DNA from 3 places in the Paenibacillus lacisediminis genome. Region 1 is predicted to be linked to each of the others. Evidence: predicted binding sites of a transcription regulator. Region 1 holds the regulator's gene; each other region holds the start of a gene.

Region 1 (4,102 bases):
AGCCGCACCTCGGGTGTATGCCCTTCCCGCAGCCACACCATCATCGCGCGGCCGGATGCGTCTTTGCCCTGCACCACCCAGCACACTTCGTCCCATACCGATTTCCAGACTTTATCGCCCTGGACCAGGTCCGTCTCCTGTTTCGCCTGCTCTATCACTGCATTCTCGCTTGCCCAAGTATCTTGAAGAACATAGATATAAAAACGGTGAAGGGCAAAAAGCACGATCACTAAAATCAGCAGCGAAAGCAGGAGCCACTTGGTTCTCTTTCTCAACCTTCTCTTCCTTTCCCCTGTAGCCAGTCGTTTAAACCCACCATTCGCACATACTCGCACAATCGCAGAAAAATAACGGTAATTTGGGTCGTTATTCGAACAATTTTACCTTGTGTCCGCAAAATAGCGGTAAATTTAGGCCTTATTTCCTCCGAAGACGGCAATATCCACCTTAATCACGGCCAGGGCAGGAAAATAACGACAAAAATGTCCCTTATTGTGGCCGAGACCTCTTCAAATCCGAAAATAACGCCTTTTTTTACCGCTAAATCGGCGCAATCGCAGGCTTAGGCATTGACGCAGTCATTAACGCAGTCATTAACGCAGTCATTAACGCAGCCATAGGCGCAATCACAGGCTCAGTCACAGCCACGATCATGACCAAAGCCACTGCTGCAACTGCAACCGCAACACGATCACGACCCTAGCCACACTGCTGCAACTGCAACCTCACGCACCGTTCAAGACCAAACCTCTACCGGGCCAGCAGCCCTTCGAAGGCCGCCTGCGCCTCATGGCGGATACGCTCCTCGTCGAGGGTAAGGCAAGCCCCGTGTTTGACCACCTGCTCACCGTTAACCCACACATGCTCTACGTCTTTGGAACCGGCCGAATAGACGACATGGGAAACGTAATCCGTCCTTGGCAGGAAATGGGCCTGTTCCGTATTCAGCGCGATAAAATCCGCCTTCATGCCGGCCGCAAGTTTCCCCGTATTCGGCAAAAACACCGATTTCGCTCCGTATTCCGTACCCATTTTGAGGGCTTCCAGCGCCGGAACGGCGGTAGGATCGCCGGAAACGCCTTTGTGGATCAACGCGGCAAGGCGGACCTCCTCCAACATATCAAGGTTGTTGTTGCTGGCGGCCCCGTCCGTCCCAAGCGACACGACCACGCCTTTGCCTAGCAGTTCCGGTACTCGCGCCACGCCGCTGGCCAGCTTCAGGTTACTGCCGGGATTGTGCGACACCGCCACGTTATGCGCCGCCAAAATCTCGATCTCTTCATCGGTCAAATGCACGGCGTGAGCAAGCAGCGATGGGCGGGAGAACATCCCGAGGTTCAGCAAATGCTGAACCGGTCTGACCCCGTAATCGTTCACGTTTTGCTCCACTTCCGCCCGCGTCTCTGACATATGCGTATGCATCGGCAGATCCAGATCATGAGCCGCTTGCACGAATTTCTCGAAAAATTCCGGCGGACACGTGTACGGCCCATGCGGCGAAATCATCGTCGTGATTCGGCCGTCCGCTTGACCGTGCCAATTTTTCGCAAACGCGATCGCTTCGTTCAGCTTCTGCTGCTGCACATCCGACGGGCACAACCCGATAACGCCGCGCATCAGCACAGCCCGAATGCCCGATTCCTGCACGACTTTGGCCACTTCATCCATATGGTCGTACATGTCCAGGAAGGTGGTCGTCCCGCCCTTAAGCATCTCCAGCACAGCCAACGCCGTCCCGGCGTACACGTCGCCGGCGGTGAATTTGGCTTCCATCGGCCACATTTTTTCCTGAAGCCATGTCTGCAGCACCATGTCGTCGCCGTAACCGCGCAATAGCGACATCGCCGCATGGCCATGCGTGTTGATCAGCCCCGGCATAAACAGCAGCCCGTTTCCGTCAAAAGTTTCCGCGTCTGCCGCGCCTTCCGGAAGCTGCTCGCCGATATAGGAGATCGTATCGCCCTCAACGAGCATATAGCCTTTAACAATAGAACGGGCCTGGTCGAACACGACAAAGGTTCCGTTCTTGATTAACCATTTACGACTCATGAGCAGGTTGTTCCTTTCCGTTTCCGTTATCCAAGTAATACGCCAAACTGAGCAAATCGGTCGTGAAATCGGCGGCATGAATGCGGACTTCCGGCGGCACCTTCAGAATTGTAGGGGCAAAGTTCAGAATCGCCCCGATTCCCGCCGCCACCAGTTGATCCGCCACGCGCTGCGCTTCAAAATCAGGCACGGTAATAATCCCGATCCGGATATTTTTCTCCCGCACCGTTTCCGTCAGCTCTTCGATCGGCTGGATTGTGATGTTATTGATCTGCGTGCCGATCTTCGCCGGAGACGCGTCAAACACCGCCACGATTTTCATGTTGTCCTTCAAATAAGCGTTGTAATTCGAAAGCGCGTGCCCCAAATTACCGGCGCCGACCAGCGCAACGTTGACCTGTTGGTCCAGATTGAGAATTTCCTGGATTTTCTCGATCAAATACGCGACATCGTAGCCGATGCCCTTTCGCCCGAAATCGCCAAAGTAGGCCAGATCTTTGCGGATCTGGGCCGGATTGAGGTCGAGCTTCTGGCCGAGCTCCTGTGAGGAAACCGTAGGCACCTCGCGCCGGCTCAGTTCGTTGAGAAAGCGCAAATACACCGGCAGCCGGCGTACTACGGCATCGGAAATTTTTTCGGATTTCATACGTTTATCCCCCTATTCTGACGCAGACTTAGAAACGTCTTCGTCTCCCGGACTTAACCATTCCGATATGCGCGGAACCATCTGAGAGAGCGGCATATGCTCCATCTTCGGCCCGGGCAGTGAATATAAAAAGTATTTCCCATAGTAAGATTCCAAGATGCGGGTATCGTAAACAACCACGATCCCCCGGTCCTGCGAGGAGCGGACGAGCCTGCCAAATCCCTGCTTAAAGCGGATGACCGCCTGGGGCACGGACAGTTTCATGAAAGGATTTTTCTTCTCCTTCTGCAGCCGTTCGCTTTTCGCTTCCACCAGCGGATGGTTGGGGGGCTGGAAAGGCAGGCGGACGATCGCCAAGCTCGTCAAAGCTTCGCCCGGAATGTCCACGCCTTCCCAGAAGCTGCTCGTTCCCAGCAGCACGGACGCCGCCTGGCCCTGGAACCGCCTTGTCAGCTTGCTGCGGCTGCCGCTGTCCATGCCTTGGCCGATAACCGTGATCCCCTGCGGCGACAGCAGCTCCTTCAGCGGATCATACACCTGCCGCAGCATCCGGTAAGACGTAAACAGCACCAGCATGCGGCCTTTAGTCGCCACTGCGGTATCGGCGAGCGAATGCACCAGCGTACTGACGAAATGATCGTCGCCCACGCTCCCCTTCACGCTTGGAAAATCGCGCGGAATAACGAGCAGCGCCTGGTTCCGGTAATCAAACGGCGACGGCAGCATCGTCGTGTTCAGCCGCTCTTGCTCGGCCGCTTCCGTCAGTCCCAACTGTTCGATCATATATTGGAACGACTTGTCGACCGACAGGGTTGCCGAGGTCATCACCACGCTTTTTTTCCTGTCGAAAAAATATTCCTTTAGCTGTGCGCTAACGTCGATCGGAACGGCATACATCTGCAAGGAGCGGCTGCGGAAATTCCCGTTCGCTTCCATCCAGTAAACCGTCTCCTCGCTCTCCAGCTTCATGAAGAAACGCAGCGCTTCCCGCTCGTTGGCCAAATCCTTGAATAAACCGTTGATGTCGGTCATCAGGCTTTCGGAGCCGAAATCCTCCTGATCTTCCCGGATTTGGGCGAGCATGCGGTCGCCCTTGCGAAGCACGTCCCCAAGCGCGACGTAAATCTGGTTCTCCAGCGCCGACAGCTTATCCCATTCCTGCGGTTTCTTTAGCGGAAGCAGACGGTAAACGAATTGCCCCGGATCGCCGGGCGCCGCGTCACTCCGTTCCGGCATGAGCGCAAACAACAGCTCGCTGAGCTTGTCCCAGCTCTCCTTCACATCGATCAGCGTCGGGTACATTTCGTCGATGACAGAGCACCATTCGCCCGTTTTTTCACCTCCCGCCGCTTGCAAAGCGATGCGGAGATTCGGCAACTGGCCGGTCTTGCTGTCCTTGAACAGCCG
Region 2 (4,102 bases), on a different contig from region 1:
AGCACGGTCAGCGGCGTCCGCAGATCATGCGACAGCTGGCTGATCAGGTTTTTGCGCAGCTCCTCCTCCGCGTGCTCCCGCTGTCGGCTGTCTTGAAGCTCGTACACCATATGGTTGAACGCTTGCTCAAGCCGGCCGATTTCGTCCGGCCGCCCTTCCTCGATCGGGGACGGCAGCCCGGCGGGCCCGGTTTGCGTCATCCCGGCTTCCAGGCGCAGCAGTCTTTTGCGGATATCGCGAAAAAACAAATACGACAGCAGCACGAAAATGGCCAGCATGATCCCAAGGAACACGCCGTAAAACCGGCCGTCGTTCCGCTCCGATAGGTCTCTCGTCATGAATTTGCGCGGGAGCTCGAACACCATAAACCCCTGCTTGGCTTGTTCGTCCCCGCCAATAAAGGCCACAACGGTAAACGGGTCGGCATTGATCCGCTTTTTCATGAAGGCGATGGTATCTTCCAGGGTCCACTTTGCCGGCACATTCGCTTGCTTGGGGATTTGCCGCCGGGTTGTCCCGGACGAATCCACCCAGTACAGCGCGGCGTCGGGGTATTGCTCTTTCCATGCTTCGAGCCGGGCGTCGATCGTCTCCGGGGCCGCATCCCGCAGCGCGGCTGCTTCCTTGTGCCAGGCCGTTTCAATATCGAGTCCGCTGCCGTAATAGGGGCGTGTAGATTCACCGGTATGCGCAGGATACAGCAAAATGTTGACGCCCCAGCTAGCCATGAAGCTGAGCGGAATGAGCACGGGAATGAATACGAAGGCCAGCATCAAGATCAGGATGTATTTGTTCAGCAGCGATTTTCTGTATTTTCGAATGGGGTGCAGCTTCATGCTCTCACCCGGTAGCCGATGCCGCGGACCGTCTCGATGACTTGGGGATTGGCCGGGTCGCGTTCCAGCTTCTCGCGCAGGTGGCGGATATGGACCATCAGGGTTTTATCCCCGTCGAAATACGGTTCGCCCCAGACGGCCTCGTAAATTTGTTCCTTGGTCATAATCTGCCCGAGATGGCGGAGCAGATAGGTGAAAATGTGAAACTGCTTGCCGGTCAGAACGATTTCCTCGCCGGTGTCCTCGTTGATGATCCGGTTTTCTTTTTCATACACAAGCAGATGTTTGAGCTTCAGCGTTTCTTCGGCCGGGCTGCCGCTGCGGCGCAGCAGCACTTCGATCCGGGCGGCCAGCTCATCCGGGTGAAACGGCTTGGTCAAATAATCGTCCGCGAACCGCAACCCCTGCAGCTTGTCGTCGATCGAGGTGCGCGCGGATAACATCAGCACCGGCAGGTTCGGAAACCGCTCTTTGAGCCGGCTGCCGACGGTGAAGCCGTCGAGCCCCGGCAGCATCACGTCGAGAATGACGAGCTGGCAGTCTTCGGCTTGCTCCAACGCCCGCTCCCCGCTGGTCAGCCAGGTGACTTTAAAGCCTCGTTCCTGCAGGTTTTGGCTAACCCATTTTCCGATTTCAACATCATCTTCTATGTATAGTAAATTGGCATTTGGCATCGAAACCCCTCCTGTCTCTATTGTGGCAAAATCGCTCCGAAAAAGAAACATCGTTACTCTTTTAGCGGTTTGTGATTTGAGTCACAAGGGTTGGCTTGGCCGCGTGTTACTTTTTAGTTGTGAGAATGTTTATCACTAAAATTTGAAACAGCCAGGCTGATTTAAATAAAGAAGAGGAGGAACCGGAGATGAGCGAGTTGATCAATAACCGGGAATACGCCGCGAACGGGGGGGAGGGCGAGCCGGAGCAGCGCCGCCGGCAGGAACTGCTGAAGCAAATCATTAAAGAGCTGCATCAGGGGAAAAGCGTGGAGGAAGTAAAGGCGCGGTTTGAAGAAGCGGTCGGCGATGTGACGGTCGCGGAAATATCGGCGATGGAGCATGCCTTGATGGAAGAGGAAGGCATTCCGGTGGAGGAGGTGCAGCGTCTTTGCTCGGTGCATACGGCGATTTTTAAAGGCTCGATCGAGGAAATCCACCGCTCGGCGAAACCGGAGGAGCAGCCTGGCCATCCCGTGCATACCTTCAAGCTGGAAAACCGCGAGGTTGAGCGGCTGGTCAATTTCAAGCTGCAGCTCCATCTCGATAAATTCCGGAAGGAGGATAAGGAGGAGCTTGTTTTTAAACTGCTGGACGATTTGAACCTGCTGCTGGATCTGGACAAACATTACAGCCGCAAGGAAAACTTGCTGTTCCCTTATCTGGAGAAGTACGGGATCTACGGGCCGACCAAGGTGATGTGGGGCGTCGATGACGGTATCCGCGCCATGATCAAGGAAACCAAAGCCAAGCTGGCGAACGGGAGCGCTGATAAAGAGACGGTTTGCATCGACCTGGAGCGGATCATCAAGGAAGTAAATGAAATGATCTTTAAGGAAGAAAATATTTTGCTCCCGATGGCTCTGGAGAAGCTGACCGAAGACGAATGGGTCAAAATCGCCCAGGAAAGCGATGTGATCGGGTATTGTTTGACGGCGCCCGAGCAGGAATGGGTCCCGGAAAGGGTACCGCTGGAGTCCGGTGACGGCGGGGCCGGGGAAGGCGGTCCGGAGGGCGGCGCGTTGGCGGAGCAGGGACATGGCGTGCCGCAGGGATTTGTCAAATTCGACACCGGCATCCTGTCCATGGAGCAGCTGGAAGCGGTGATGAACCATTTGCCGGTTGACCTGACGTTTATCGACGAGAACGACGTTGTCCGGTACTTTTCCCATGGTAAAGAGCGGATTTTTGCCCGGACTAAAGCCGTGATCGGCCGCACCGTGCAAAACTGCCACCCGCCGCAAAGCGTACATGTGGTCAACGAACTGCTGGCGGATTTTAAGGCCGGGCGTAAAGACGCCGAGGATTTTTGGATCCCGATCAAAGACAAGTTCGTATATATCCGGTATTTTGCGGTGAGAAGCGAAGACGGGCGTTACCTGGGCACGTTGGAGTTTACGCAAAACATCGCCCCGATCCGCGCTTTGGAAGGGCAAAAACGGATTTTGTCCTAAAGCCGCCTTGGGTAAGGTTTGTTCATAATAGCTTGACGATGAAGCCCTGACGTTTCGCCTTCGCGAATGCCGGGGCTTTTTGGTTAGAGGGGAGCAGGCGGCCTGCAGATTTATGGAGGTGAAGGGGGCCGTGGAAGTCGTGGGACGGTAAAAAAGGGCCCAACCTCGAAATCGGCGCTTGACTACAAGGTTAACCGGCCAATTCATTTAGTTGGAATAAATGGTTCGGCATCCCGAGGCTTCGGTATTTCGCTAATATAGAATTTATAAAATTCCGGACATGGTAGAGGGTGCTGCGCAGGTAGAGCGGGGGGAGAAGATGGAATCTGGAGGCTAAGGGACACCAGAGCCGTTATTTTGTGGAAAAACGGAGGATTGCAAAATGTAGCGGACACAGAAGCCCTTATTTAGTTCAAATCGTCCTGGATGAACTGGTTTAGAGCGAAATAAGGTCATGTGTGTCCGTTAGGCTGGGAAATACCGGGGAAATGGGCGGATAAGGTCGCTGGTGTCCGTTAGAGCAGCGTCCTAAGTTTAGGTAGAGCCTCCAATCGCTTCAAAGTAGAAGTTAGAGCCACTAAAGGACGCCGTCAGGCGTTTTTCTTAAGTACAATCCCCCGGTTTCCATGAGCTATGTCACACCGAAATCCCTTGTCTCGACGGGGCTTTGGCGTTTCTTGCCTTCACTTGACCGAAAGGGAGGGTTCGCTTATAGTTGGTACGTAGGAGTATACTACGGGCGCGGCATGCGCGTACCCGTTGTTCTGGCAGCATATTATTTATGATAAAGGTGGCTTGTGAAATGTCTGAAAAAATCTACATTGGTGTTGACCTGGGCGGTACGGCCATAAAAGTCGGCATTTGCAATGAAGAAGGACAGCTCCTTCATACCTATGAAGGCCCGACGGAAACGGAAAAAGGCGCCGATACGATCGTAGCCAACATTGAGCGTTATGTCCGGCTGATCGTGGAACAGTCTCCGTTCTCCTGGGATCAGGTGGCCGGTGTCGGCGCTGGGGTCGCCGGGTTTACGAACGTCCGCGAAGGCATCATTATTCTGGCGCCGAATGTAGGTTTGAGGGATTTCCATATTCGCGAG
Region 3 (4,102 bases), on a different contig from region 1:
ATGTACACACGCAGGCACGGCCGCCATCGTCAATATCGCCAAATTATACCCGGAAGCGCACATTACCGTTTACGAACGGAACGACAACATTTCGTTCCTGTCGTGCGGGATCGCGTTATACGTCGGCGGGATGGTAAAAGACCCGCAGGGCTTGTTTTACTCCTCGCCGGAGCAACTGGCGGAGCTGGGGGTTCGCACGAAAATGCGCCATGAGGTGGTAGCGGTCGATACGGACGCCAAAACCTTGCTGGCCCGTAATTTGGTCACCGGTGAAGAATTTGAAGACACGTTCGACAAGTTGGTCGTTACGACCGGATCGTGGCCAATCGTGCCGAAATTCGCGGGCATTGAGCTGGAAAACATCGTGCTTTCGAAAAACTTCAACCATTCCAATACGATTATCGAAAAGGCCAAACAAGCGAAAAATATCGTCGTCGTAGGCGCCGGTTATATCGGTGTGGAACTTGTGGAAGCTTTTCAGTTGAATGGCAAGCAAGTTACCTTGATCGACGCGGAGGACCGGATTCTGAGCAAATATCTGGACCCTGAATACACGGACAAAATCGAGCAATCGCTTAGCGATCATGGCATTCAACTGGCGCTTGGACAAAAAGTAACCCGCTTCGAGGGTGAGGAAGGCAAGGTAACCCGAGTCGTAACCGATCAGGGAAAATATGACGCCGATCTGGTGATCATGTGCATCGGCTTCCGTCCGAATACCGGGCTGCTTCAAGGCCAGGTGGATATGCTCGACAACGGGGCGATCATCGTGGACGAATACATGCGCACCAGCAAGCCGGACGTTTATGCGGCGGGCGACAGCTGTGCGGTATTCTACAACCCGACCGGCAAGCATGCCTACATTCCGCTCGCAACAAACGCGGTCCGTATGGGGACGCTGGTCGCCCGCAACCTGGTGGCGCCGACCGTAAAATACCTTGGCACCCAGGGAACCTCGGGCATCAAGATTTATGAGGACAACATCGCGGCAACCGGTTTGACGGAAGCGGCCGCCAAGGATGCGGGGCTTGAGGCCGCAGCGGTGCTTATAAACGACAATTACCGTCCCGAATTTATGCCGACCCATGAGCCGGTTACGCTGAAGGTTGTTTACGAGCCAAACACACGGCGCATTCTGGGCGCGCAAATCATGTCGAAAGCGGATTTGACCCAGTCGATTAATACGATGTCGGTATGCATTCAAAACGGCATGAAGATGGAGGAGCTGGCCTTTGTCGACTTTTTCTTCCAGCCGCATTACAACAAACCGTGGAACTTCTTGAACAGCGCCGGCCTTGGAGCGCTGCCGGAAGTGCCGAATAAGCAGCCTGTACACGCTTAACCGAGGAGAAGGAAATGGCAACCTTCGCCTCGAAGCGGCCGCAACTCGCCGACGGAAGAAGCCTCGCGCTTCGGATGTCGGCTTTTTTACTTGAAGAAGAGGTACACGGTTGCGGTGGATTACTGACAGAATAAATGTGAATTTTTTCACCTCTCGTGATTTATGTTACTTATTTGGAGGAAGCGGGAACGCTACAATAGACTCGGGCATTAAAGTGAAATGAATAGAAGGAGACTTGAATCATGGCTTACTATAAACCCGCGCAGATTGCCGAAGTGACCGTGGAGAACGGGATAAAAAAGGCACACAATCCGCTGCTGACCGTGCTGATCCTCGGGTTTCTCGGCGGAGCGTTTATCGCTCTCGGTTTTCTGCTTGATATCCGCGTCATCGCCAGCGCTCCGGCGGAGTGGGGGAGCTTTGCCACATTCATTGGCGCGGCGGTGTTCCCGATCGGCCTTATTCTCGTGCTATTGGCTGGCGGAGAGCTGCTGACGGGCAATATGATGGCCGTTCCGTTGGCCCGGATGGCAAAGCGGATTTCGACCGGCGAATTGTGTAAAAACCTGGTGCTGATCACATTGAGCAATTTTGTCGGAGCGCTGTTTGTCGCTTATTTTTTCGGCCATGTCGTCGGATTGACGGCAAGCGGGCCGTATTTGGATAAACTGGTCGATATGGCGGGGCATAAGCTGGACGACAGCTTCCTGCAGGCGTTTGTTTCCGGGATCGGCTGCAACTGGCTGGTGGCCCTGGCCGTCTGGCTGTCCTACGGTGCCGATAATATGAGCGGCAAAATCCTCGGTATCTGGTTCCCGACGATGGCGTTTGTCGCCATCGGTTTTCAGCACGTCGTGGCCAATATGTTTTTGATCCCAGCGGCTATTTTCGAAGGATATTTCTCCTGGGGAGAATATCTTGGCAATTTCGTCCCGGTCTGGCTCGGCAATTTGACCGGCGGCGGGCTGTTCGTGGCCGGGGCGTATTGGACGGCTTATTTGAAGGATCGGGGAATGAAAGCCGACTCCGGCGCAGGCCAGGAGGCAGGGGCTTCCGTATCCGCCAAGGCGGGCAGCAAAACGGCTTAGGGCGTAAGTGCTTAAGGTCTAAGTGCTTAAGGCGTAAGGTTAAAGGTATATGATTTAGGGTGTAGCCGGAGTAGCTCCATCGCTGGCATGATCCGTATAGGCCGGCATGATCCGCGCATTCCGTGAAGGCACGACAGGCCGCTTCCTCATTATTGGTTTGTGAGGGGCGGTCTTTTTTTGTGCAGCTTCATTGGAAAAAATCCAATAGATTCCGCTTAAATCACCATTTTGAGCCCCTTCGAGCTTGATCTATTGGAAATATCCAATCAAGATGTCGCGGCAGTAGACAAACGCAAAAGCTTTTTTCTACAATAGCTAAGACAGGAGGGGATGGAAATGATCCACGAAGAGAACGGGGTGTTTCCGGCGGTGTGCCCGCTGGATTGTCCCGATACTTGCGGCTTGCTGCTTCATAAAGAGAATGGAAAAATCGTGAAGGTAACGGGCAATCCCGATCATCCGGCGACCCAAGGGGCGATTTGCAACAAAGTCCGCAATATGGCGGAGCGGGTCTACCATCCGGAACGGGTGCTTTACCCGCTTAAACGGGTAGGGGCTAAAGGCGAAGGGAAATTCACGCGGATTTCCTGGGAAGAGGCGATGGCGGAAATCGCCGGGCGATACAAGGAGCTTATCCGTGAGCATGGGCCGGAGTCGATTATGCCGTACAGCTTTTACGGCAATATGGGGATTCTCAGCGTCGACGGGATGGACCGGCGCTTCTTCCACCGCCTGGGCACGACGCAGCTGCAGCAGGGCATTTGCAATTCCGCGGGGAACGCGGGATGGAGATATACGATGGGCTTCGGCGGCGGGACCAGCCCGGAAGAGACGGTAAACGCGAAGCTGATCATCGTTTGGGGAGGCAATCTCGTCAGCACCAACATGCACCAGGTCGCCCTGATTGAAAAAGCCCGCAAACAGGGGGCGCAGCTGGTCGTGATCGATGTGCATCGCAACCGCACCGGGCAGCGGGCCGACTGGTTTATTCCGCTGTATCCGGGAACGGACAGCGCCCTCGCGCTGGGGATCATGCACGTGCTGTTCGAGCGCGGGCTCGTGAACGAACCGTTCCTGGAGCGGCACACGACCGGTCACGCCGAGCTGCGCGAACATGTGAAGCAATATACGCCGGAGCGCGTTGCGGCGATCACGGGCGTGCCGGCGGAAGACATCGTGAAGCTGGCTGTCCTGTACGGCGAGACTTCGCTGGCCTACATCCATATCGGGAACGGCCTGCAGCACCACGATAACGGCGGCATGACCGTGCGCACGATCAGCTGCCTGCCGGCGCTGACCGGCCAGTGGCTCGTAGCCGGCGGCGGCGCGTACAAGTCGAACGGCGCTTACGGGAAAATGAACGCGGCCGCGCTGGAACGGGCCGACCTGCGGCCAAATCCGGGCGCCCGCACGGTGAACATGAACCAGCTTGGCGAAGCGCTGCTGACGCTCGATCCGCCGATCCGCGCGCTGTTCGTGTACTGCTCCAACCCGGCGGTGGTCGCGCCGAATACCGCGAGGGTGGAGCAGGGCTTACAGCGGGAGGATCTGTTCACCGTTGTGCACGACCTGTTCCTGACGGACACGGCCAAATACGCCGATATCGTGCTGCCGGCGACGTCCTCTTTTGAGAATACCGACTTGTACAGCTCTTATTGGCATCATTACGTCC

Evidence for each region. Region 1 encodes Rex, which represses fermentation and respiration genes when NADH is low (regulators of the CRP and FNR family bind a similar motif). Its sites were predicted from a motif close to TTGTGAAATATTTCACAA; they were not measured.
Region 2: the regulator Rex is predicted to act here: its motif matches at 1,580-1,597, upstream of ACLD72_RS30035 (DUF438 domain-containing protein).
Region 3: the regulator Rex is predicted to act here: its motif matches at 1,477-1,494, upstream of ACLD72_RS29140 (formate/nitrite transporter family protein).

Annotation. Positions count from the first base shown of each region.
Region 1 is NZ_JBKIAX020000021.1:82,307-86,408, forward strand. Features, by position in the region: gene ACLD72_RS28110 (cell wall elongation regulator TseB-like domain-containing protein) at 1-275, opposite strand, end outside; gene ACLD72_RS28115 (amidohydrolase) at 751-2,049, opposite strand; gene ACLD72_RS28120 (redox-sensing transcriptional repressor Rex) at 2,039-2,695, opposite strand; gene dinG (ATP-dependent DNA helicase DinG) at 2,708-4,102, opposite strand, start outside.
Region 2 is NZ_JBKIAX020000026.1:32,536-36,637, forward strand. Features, by position in the region: gene ACLD72_RS30025 (ATP-binding protein) at 1-836, opposite strand, end outside; gene ACLD72_RS30030 (response regulator transcription factor) at 833-1,510, opposite strand; gene ACLD72_RS30035 (DUF438 domain-containing protein) at 1,699-3,003, shown strand; gene ACLD72_RS30040 (ROK family glucokinase) at 3,806-4,102, shown strand, end outside.
Region 3 is NZ_JBKIAX020000024.1:5,101-9,202, forward strand. Features, by position in the region: gene ACLD72_RS29135 (FAD-dependent oxidoreductase) at 1-1,342, shown strand, start outside; gene ACLD72_RS29140 (formate/nitrite transporter family protein) at 1,585-2,430, shown strand; gene ACLD72_RS29145 (molybdopterin-dependent oxidoreductase) at 2,767-4,102, shown strand, end outside.